One region of the Kitasatospora sp. NPDC057738 genome, then DNA from elsewhere that is predicted to be linked to it. Evidence: riboswitches for the same ligand, from Rfam matches in the RefSeq annotation. Region 1 holds a riboswitch; the other holds the start of a gene.

Region 1 (4,574 bases):
GGGGAGGACCGGCTGCGCTCCCTGGAGACGCTGCGGCCCGGCGGCGTCCTGGTGTCGATCCTGCCCCACGACCTCGACGGGCTGGCCGAGCGTGCCGCCGAGTTGGGCGTGACGGCGAAGACCCTGCTGGTCGAGCACGACCGGGCCGGGATGGCCGCGATCGCCGCCCTCGCCGAGTCCGGACAGCTGCGCGTGCACGTCTCCGGCACCTACCCGCTCGCCGAGGCCGCCGAGGCCCACGCCGAGGGCGAGACGGGCCGGGTCACGGGGAAGCTGGTGCTCACCGTCCGCCCGTGACAGCGCCCGGCGGTGTCACGGGCGGACGGTGAGCAGAACCGATCAGACCGGGGCAGAGTCGGACCGATTCGGGCGGGATGGGACGATACCTGCCATGCCAAGCAAGTCTCCCCCGGTCCGGGGCATCGACGCCCCGCCCGACCCGCTCCGCCGTCTGCTGCTCGAACTGGGCGAAGCCCTGCTGGGCGGCGGCCTGCCCGTCCATGACGTCGAAGAGGAACTCCACTGGCTGGGGCGGGCGCTGGGGGCGCCGGACGTACGGGTCGCCGCCCTGACCAACGGGCTCTTCGTCGCGCTGGGGCCGGACGACGCCACCCGGTTCCAGCCGGTCGGCACCGCGCTGCGGTTCGAGCAGACGGCCGACGTCCTCCACCTGGTGCACCGGCTGCGGGCGGGCGAGCTCGACGGGTCCCGGGCGCTCGCCGAGCTGGACGGGATCCGGCGGGCGCCGGCCCGCCGGCCCGCGTGGGTGTCGGACCTCGGGGCGCTGCCGGTCGGGGTGGGGGTCTGTCTCTTCCTGCAGCCGGTGGCGGCGAACGTGCTGGCGGCCGGGCTCGGCTCGCTGATCGTCGTGGGGCTGACCGTGCTCGCCCGGCGGCTGCCGTACCTGCGGCCGCTGCTGCCCGTCACCGCCGGTTTCCTGGTCGCGCTGCTGGTCCTCTCGCTCGCCCGGGCCGGGCTGCTGGAGGGCCCGCTGCGGACCATCGTGGCCACGCTGGCGATCCTGCTGCCGGGCGGACTGCTCGTCACCGGGCTGTCGGAGATCGCCGCGGGTGCGTCCAGCGCGGGTACGGCCCGGCTGGTGTCCGGTGCGGTGCAGCTGGCGCTGTTCCTCGCCGGGGTGGCCGCGGCCGCGACGGCGGCCGGCGTGCCGGCCGCCGCGCTGGCCGACGTACAGGTCGCCAGGCCGAGCTGGTGGGTGATCGCGCTGGGGCTGGCGCTCGCGGTGGCGGGTGTGGTGGTCAGCGTGAACACCCCGCCCTCGGCCGTCCCGTGGATCGTCGTGGTGATCGCGGTCAGCGTCACGGTCCAGGTGGTGGTGGGGTCGGCGCACGGCGCGGCGGTCGGCGGCCTGGCCGGCGCGGTCACCGCCGCGGCCGCGGCCACCCTGGTGCACTGGCTGCCGGGCGGTCCGCTCTGGCAGGTGCTCTACCTCCCGGCGTTCTGGATCGTGGTACCGGGCTCCTTCGGCCTGCTGCACACCGCGCAGATCGAGGTCGGGAACGGCGCGCAGTCGGTGCTGACGGCCGTGTCGGCGGTCTTCGGGGTGTCGATCGGCACCCTGATCGGCTCGGTGATCAGCCGGATCCCGCGTCCCTCCCGCGCCGTGCTGCTGCCCCGGGCCTGAGCCCGGGGCAGGCGGGGCCCCCGACGCGGGCGAAGCCCCCGCTCAGGGGTGGCGCAGGGCCTCGGTGAGCCGGTGGGCGGCCTCGACGACGGCCTGGGAGAGGTGGGCGCCGGGGTGCCGGGTGAGGCGTTCGATCGGGCCGGAGACCGTGACGGCGGCGACCACCCGGTTGGACTGGCCGCGGACCGGCGCGGAAACGGAGGCGACCCCGAGTTCGCGCTCGCCGACCGACTGGGCCCAGCCCCGGCGCCGCACCCCGCTCAGCGCGGTGGCGGTGAAGCGGGCGCCCTGCAGTCCGCGGTGGAGCCGTTCGGGCTCCTCCCAGGCGAGCAGGATCTGGGCGGCGGCGCCGACCTTCATGGGGAGGGTGACGCCCACCGGAACGGTGTCGCGCAGGCCGGTGAGGCGCTCGGCCGCGGCCACGCAGATCCGCACCTCGCCCTGCCGGCGGTAGAGCTGGGCGCTCTCGCCGGTGATGTCGCGCAGCTGGGTGAGGACCGAGCCGGCCGCGGCCAGCAGCCGGTCCTCCCCGGCCGCCGTCGCGAGCTCGCCGAGCCGCGGGCCGAGCATGAACCGGCCCTGGGTGTCCCGGCTGACCAGGCGGTGGTGTTCGAGTGCGACGGCCAGCCGGTGGGCGGTGGGCCGCGCCATGCCGGTGGCGGCGACCAGGCCGCCCAGCGTGACGGGGCCGGCCTCCAGGGTGCCGAGGATCGAGGTGACCTTGTCGAGCACGCCGACGCCGCTCGTGTTCTCCATGTGGGGGTACTCCAGTCTCGGGGCCCGGAGCAGCGGACGGTCGCTGCTCACGGCGGCTCCTGGCGGGGAGCCGGGGGGTGTGGTCAGCGAGGACGGGCCGGGGGAAACGGCCGAATGCCTGCGCCGGGCACGAGACGGGTACGCGAAAGCGCCGGGGCGGGAAGCGCCCGGGCGAAGGACAGCACAGAGAGCACCGTGTCTCCTCATCTTTCCCGCGCCACAGTGGCGACAGGCCGGAGTTGGCACTGCCCCCGGACGGCACGGCGCGTACTTCGGACGCCGGGTCGAACGGGGAGTTGCCGGGGCTTCGTAGGGCCGGTCCCTCCACCCCTCTGGATGATTCGCCAGGAACGATACAAGACTTCCCGGGCCGCTCGGCAAGCCCCCCCACCCCCGACCCCCACCTCCGACTCCCACCCCCGGCCGCCGCCCGCGGGCCCGCTCAGCGGTGGCGCGGCTCCGACAGGCCGGTGCACGGGGCCCGGTCCGGGCCGCCGGGGGCGGTGGCGTCCCAGGCATTCAGGGCGTCGAGGGCGGCGGCGCGTTCGGAGGCCGTCGGCCGGGTGCCCTCGGGGCCGAGCAGGTAGTCGGCGACCGGGGTGAGCAGCAGGGTCGCGTCGCCGGCCGGGAGCAGCAGGGCCTCGTCCCACCGGTGCCGGATGACGGTGCGGCGCAGCAGGGTGCCGTGGCGCGGCCGGAGCGGGCGGTGGCGGCCGCGGCGGCGGCGCCGTTCGGGGGCGACCTCGGTCTCCAGGACGGTGCGCACGTCCCGCAGGGAGCCGAGCGGCACGTGTTCGGCGGCGAGGTCGAGGAGGGCGGCGGCCTCCGGGGCGAGCCGGTAGGCGGCGACCACCGCGGCGGTCTCGACGGGGTCGAAGGGCTGCCCGGCGAGCTGGGCCACGTCGATCACGTCGCCCGCGAGGAAGGCCCGCCCGAGTCCCTCCTCGGCGAGGGCGATCAGGCATTCCACGTGGTCGTCGGCGGCCAGGTAGGGGCGGACCGGGACGGTGGCGAGGTCGCCGGTGAGCGCGGCGGTGGCGACCCGTACCTGGTACCACGGGTCCAGCAGCGGGTCCTCGCCCGGCCAGCGCAGGGTGACGGCGGTGTGCCGGGGCCGCTCGCCGAACAGGGTGACCTCCACGGACTCCACCGGGTGATCGGTGACCAGCCGGTTGACGGCCTGCCAGAGCGTGGCCTCGGTGGGGCTGACGAGGCCGAGCTCGGCCAGCGGCCGGGGCAGGTCGGGCGGGTAGTAGCCGGCCAGTGGCAGGTCGCGGATCGGACGGACCCCGGTGGCGTCGGCGAGGTCGCGCGCGACGCCCGCGTAGCACTCGGCCCGGTCGCGGGCGCGCTGCAGCTCGGCGCGGGCGTGCCGGCCCATCCGGACGCCGTCCCGGGCGAGCGCGGCGAGCACCAGGTACGGGAGGTGGCGCTCGCCCCGGGCGCGGTGGAGCAGGTCGACCGGTCCGGCGGCCGGGTCGACGTCGAGCAGCCGGTGGAGCAGGTCGGTGTTCATGGGGGTCCGCCTCCGAGAGCCGTGGTGGTCGGCCGGACGGCGGCCGGGCGACCGGGGACGTGGCGGGTCCGGCGGTCGGGGCCGGGCCGACTGCGGGCGCCACACCGTCGATTGTGGTCACGGCCGATCAACGCCGGATCACCACCGGGTCGATGATCCCTCGACATCCGCGGGGTGCCGTGGGTTGATAGGGGCTCATCGAATCGGGGGGCGGCACGTGCGCGGACGGGGGCGAGCACATGAGGCGGGCAGGTGCAGGGATGGATGATTTCCGGTTCTCGGTGCTGGGACTGATGAGAGCGCAGCGCGGCGCGACCGCGCTGAAGGTGGGCAGCCCCCAGCAGCAGGCGATGCTGGCGGTGCTGCTGCTGCGGCCGGGCCACGGCGCGAGCGCCACCGACCTGATCGACGCCCTGTGGGGCGAGGAGCCGCCGGGCACCGCGATGACGACGGTGCGCACGTACGCCTGGCGGTGGCGCAAGGTGCTGCACGGCGAGGAACCGGACGCGCCGACCGTACTGACCTCGGTCGGGGACGGCTACCGGCTGGTGCTGCCCAAGCACGCGGTGGACGCCGCGCAGGCGGAGGAGCTGGCGGCGCAGGCCGAGCGCACGGCGGCCGCCGGGCAGCCGCAGCAGGCACGTGATCTGCTGAACC
Region 2 (4,574 bases), on a different contig from region 1:
CGCCCGATACGCTGGCGGCACCCCACAAAGGAGCCCGAACTGTGATCACCGCCATCGTCCTGATCAAGACCAGTGTCGACCGCATCCCGGAGATCGCCGAATCCATCGCCGCCATCGACGGCGTCAGCGAGGTCTACTCGGTGACCGGGGGCTACAACCTGGTGGCGATGGTGCGGGTGCGCCGGCACGACGACCTGGCCGAGGTCATCCCGGGCCGGCTCAACAAGGTCCCGGGCGTGGCCCACACCGAGACCCAGATCGCCTTCCGCACCTACTCCCAGCACGACCTGGAAGCCGCCTTCGCCCTCGGCCTGGACGAGTAACGCTCAGCCCTCGCGCCGCCCCCGGTCGATCTGCACGGTCGCGACGCAGCGCCCGCCCTCGTTGCGGTAGTTCCAGGCCGCCCCGTCCGTGACCAGCTCCCGGACGGCGGTCAGGAAGCGGTCGACGTGCTCGTCCGGCGTCCCGGCGCCGAAGCTCACCCGGATCGCGTTCAGGCTGCGCTCGCCCGGCAGCGAGGGCTCCGGCGCGCCGCACTCGGACGGGGCGACGTCCTCGTCCCCGAGCAGCGTGCGCACCAGCGGGTGGGCACAGAACAGGCCGTCGCGCACCCCGATGCCGTACTCGGCGGACAGCGCGGCCGAGAAGTGCGAGCTGTTCCAGCCCCGGACGACGAAGGACAGCACGCCGACCCGGGCGGAGTCGGAGCCGAACAGGTTCAGCACCTTGACCTGCGGGATCCGCTCCAGCCCGGCCGTCAGCCGGGCGATCAGCTGCTGCTCGCGGGCCTCCAGCGCATCGAAGCCGGCCTCGGTCAGGGCCCGGCAGGCCGAGGCGATCGCGTAGGCGCCGATGACGTTCGGCGAGCCGGCCTCGTGCCGGGCCGGGCCGGTGTGCCACTGCACGGCCACCGAGCCGTCGCTCTCCCGGGCCACCGTCCGGGTCGCCCCGCCGCCGGCCAGGTACGGCTCGGCCGCGTCCAGCCAGTCCGCCCGGCCGGCCAGCACCCCGGCGCCGAACGGCGCGTAGATCTTGTGGCCGGAGAAGGCGATCCAGTCGACGTCCAGCTCGCGGACCGAGACCCGGTGGTGCGGCGCCAGCTGGGCGGCGTCCAGCACCACCCGGGCGCCGTGCCGGTGCGCGGTCCGGGTCAGCTCGGCGACCGGCCACAGTTCGCCGGTCACGTTGGAGGCGCCGGTGACGCAGAGCAGCTTGGGGCCCTCGGGCGCCCCGGCGAGGGCGGCGTCCAGGGCGGCCACCGCCTCGGCCCGGGAGCGCGGCGCCCGCAGGTAGGTGACGCCCAGTCCGGCGTGCGCCCAGGGCAGCAGCGAGGCGTGGTGCTCGGTCTCGAAGGCGAACACCCGGGTGCCGGCCGGAAGGGCCGCGGCCAGCAGGTTGAGCGAGTCGGTGGTGGCCCGGGTGAAGACCACCTGGTCGCCCTCGCGCAGGTCGAGGAACTCGCCGACGGTGCGGCGGCTCTGCTCGAACAGGTCGGTGGACAGCTGGGAGAGGTACCCGGCCCCGCGGTGGACGCTGCCGTAGTACGGCGCGTAGGCGGCGACGTCGTCCCACACCCGCTGGAGCGCCGGGGAGCTGGCCGCGTAGTCCAGCGCCGCGTAACCGACCTTCTCACCGTTGGCGAGCGGGACCTGGACGTCGGCGCCGAGGACGGCGAGCGGGGCGCAGGTCTCGGTGGTGGCGAGAGGGGACATGAGGATGCACTCCTTCAGGGGTGAGGGACCCCGGGAGTGCTAGTCGTCGGGCGTCCGCGCTTGTCGCACGGACGGCTTGCCGTGACGACCCGGTCCTCACCCAGGGCACCCCGCCACGGACGGAGGGTTGCCGGACAGCCAGCTGGGGCTTCGCACTGTCACTCATGACCTGGCCAAGACTCTAGGCCGCGTCCATCGGGTGGTCAAACGGGCATCCAGCATCCGGACAGCGCGGGAGCCCGTGCCGGCGTTCCGGCACGGGCCCCCCAACTACCGCCTCAGATCCGGCTGGTGGCCTCCGACCAGCGTCGCAGCAGGTCCTGCGCGGCACCGGAGTCGATCGCCTCCGCGGCCCGCTCCATGCCGGCCGCCAGCTGCTCGGCGAGCGGCGCCTCGCCGAGGTCCAGCGCGACCAGCGCCGCCGCCGTGTTCAGCAGGACGGCGTCCCGCACCGGCCCGTGCTCCCCCGCCAGCAGCCGCCGTGCGACCTCGGCGTTGTACGAGGCGTCCGCCCCGCGCAGCGCCTCGATGCCGACCAGCTCGATGCCGACGTCCCGCGGGTCGAAGGTGGTCTCGGTGACCACCCCGTCGCGCACCAGCCAGACCTGCGAGGTGGTGGTGATGGTCAGCTCGTCCAGCCCGTCGTCGCCGCGGAAGACCAGCGCCGTCGCGCCCCGTTCGGCCAGCACCCCGGCGATCAGCCCGGCCAGCCGGGTGTCGAAGCAGCCGATGGCGTGCGCGGTGACCCTGGCCGGGTTGGTGAGCGGGCCGAGGATGTTGAAGGAGGTCGGCACCCCGAGGTCGCGCCGCGCGGTGGCGGCGTGCCGCATCGAGGGGTGGAACTTGGCCGCGAAGCAGAAGGTGAGACCGACCTCCTCGGCCACCTCGGCGACCCGCTGCGCGGAGAGGTCCAGCGCCACCCCGAGCTTCTCCAGCACGTCCGAGGAGCCGCTGGCGGAGGAGGCCGACCGGTTGCCGTGCTTGACCACCTTGGCGCCGGCGGCCGCCGCGACGATCGCCGACATGGTGGAGATGTTGACGGTCTTCGCCCGGTCCCCGCCGGTGCCGACGATGTCCACCGCCGGTCCGGGGATCTCCAGCGGCTCGGCGTGCTCGTACATCGCGTCGACCAGGCCGGCGATCTCCTCGACCGACTCGCCCTTGGCCCGCAGAGCGATCATGAACCCGGCCACCTGCACGGGGGACGCCTCGCCGCTCATGATCCGGTCCATCGCCCACGCGGTGGACGCGCGGTCGAGGTCCTCCCCCTGCAACAGCGCGGCCAGGAGGTCCGGCCAGGTGCGGATCACCTGCGCGGGGTCGCTACCGCCGTTCGCAGGGTTCACGTTCACCATGGCTGACTCCAGCTGTTTGTCGGTTCCCCGCTCCGGGGGGACGTCCGTACGGATGGAGCCAGCCTATCGAGCGAAGGGGCCGCTTCTACCCCTCTCTTTTCCAGTTGCCGGGGGGGAATTCAGCGGACGACCGGAGTCCGCTTCGCCAGCCGCGCCCGCAGCAGGGTGGCGACCGCCCCGGCCAGCGCCACCGGCTCCACCGGGCGGGAGATGGCGGCGTCCGCCCGGCTCCAGGCGGCGAGCCAGGAGTCCTGCGGCCGGCCGATCAGCACCAGCACCGGCGGGCAGCCGTAGATCTCGTCCTTGAGCTGGCGCCCGAGCCCCAGCCCCCCGGCCGGAACGGCCTCGCCGTCCAGCACGCAGAGGTCCACGCCCCCCTTCTCCAGTGCCTTGAGCACCGCGGGGGTGGTCGCGCACTCCAGGTAGGACAGTTCCGGAAGATCCTCGGCGGGCCGACGGCCGAGCGCCGTCAGCACCTGCTCGCGGGTGTTGCGGTCGTCGCTGTAGACGAGGACGGTGAGCGTCTCATCGGTCGTGTACGCCATGGACCCTGCTCCCTCAAGTGTGATCCGGACCACGTTCGCCTGATCCGGATGCTACTCCCGATCACCCTCCGCCGAGTCCCCCTCGCGCACGATCCGTCCCGAGCCGCCGCGCCCCGGGCTCACCCGCCCGGAGGACGGCCCGTCACCCGATCCCGTCCAGTCCACCCGTACGGCCGACCCCGGGCCCGTCCCCCTACCTCCCACGGCTGCTCCGACCGTGCAGCGACGCGCCGGGCAACGGGGTCGCAGGCCCCTCCGAGGAACCATCAGAAAAGGGACACGCCGCTGCTCAACCCCCGTCCGGGCACCCCGGCACCCCCCAAGGGGGCATACCGCACGCACCGGACACTCCGAGGGACACCCCCCGACGTGAAGACGGAATAAGGGACCGACATAATGTCCGTCGTGGCGACAGCAACAGCAGTAGAAACCGGGCACGCGCACGGATCGGTCAACCGGCCGAACATGGTCAGCGTCGGAACGATCGTCTGGCTCAGTTCCGAGTTGATGTTCTTCGCGGCCCTCTTCGCGATGTACTTCACGCTCCGCTCCGTCAAGGGGCCGGAGTTCTGGACCGAGAAGGCCCACGCCCTCAACGTGCCCTTCTCCTCGGTCAACACCACGATCCTGGTGCTCTCCTCGCTCACCTGCCAGCTCGGCGTGTTCGCTGCCGAGCGCGGTGACGTGAAGAAGCTCCGGGCGTGGTTCATCCTCACGTTCGCCATGGGCGCGGTCTTCATCGGCGGCCAGGTCTTCGAGTACACCGAGCTGGTCAAGAAGGACGGCCTGTCGCTGTCCTCCGACCCGTACGGCACGGTGTTCTACCTGACCACCGGCTTCCACGGGCTGCACGTGACGGGTGGTCTGATCGCCTTCCTGCTGGTCCTGGGACGGACGTACGCAGCCAAGCGCTTCACGCACGAGCAGGCCACCGCGGCGATCGTCGTGTCGTACTACTGGCA

What was found. A riboswitch is a leader RNA that binds a small molecule or an ion and turns the genes downstream of it on or off. The one in region 1 is predicted to bind S-adenosylmethionine.
Region 2: linked by a shared signal. The riboswitch ahead of ACFVGO_RS29925 (aminotransferase class V-fold PLP-dependent enzyme) and the one ahead of ACFVGO_RS04115 (IclR family transcriptional regulator) in region 1 are both predicted to bind S-adenosylmethionine.

Annotation. Positions count from the first base shown of each region.
Region 1 is NZ_JBHVJT010000005.1:15,470-20,043, forward strand. It holds gene ACFVGO_RS04105 (NADP-dependent oxidoreductase) at 1-297, shown strand, start outside; gene ACFVGO_RS04110 (threonine/serine exporter family protein) at 392-1,645, shown strand; gene ACFVGO_RS04115 (IclR family transcriptional regulator) at 1,688-2,401, opposite strand; SAM riboswitch class I at 2,602-2,744, opposite strand; gene ACFVGO_RS04120 (hypothetical protein) at 2,844-3,917, opposite strand; gene ACFVGO_RS04125 (BTAD domain-containing putative transcriptional regulator) at 4,178-4,574, shown strand, end outside.
Region 2 is NZ_JBHVJT010000067.1:22,044-26,617, forward strand. It holds gene ACFVGO_RS29915 (rhomboid family intramembrane serine protease) at 1-45, shown strand, start outside; gene ACFVGO_RS29920 (Lrp/AsnC family transcriptional regulator) at 42-323, shown strand; gene ACFVGO_RS29925 (aminotransferase class V-fold PLP-dependent enzyme) at 327-1,712, opposite strand; SAM riboswitch class IV at 1,764-1,882, opposite strand; gene trpD (anthranilate phosphoribosyltransferase) at 1,991-3,067, opposite strand; gene ACFVGO_RS29935 (hypothetical protein) at 3,187-3,612, opposite strand; gene ACFVGO_RS29940 (heme-copper oxidase subunit III) at 4,009-4,574, shown strand, end outside.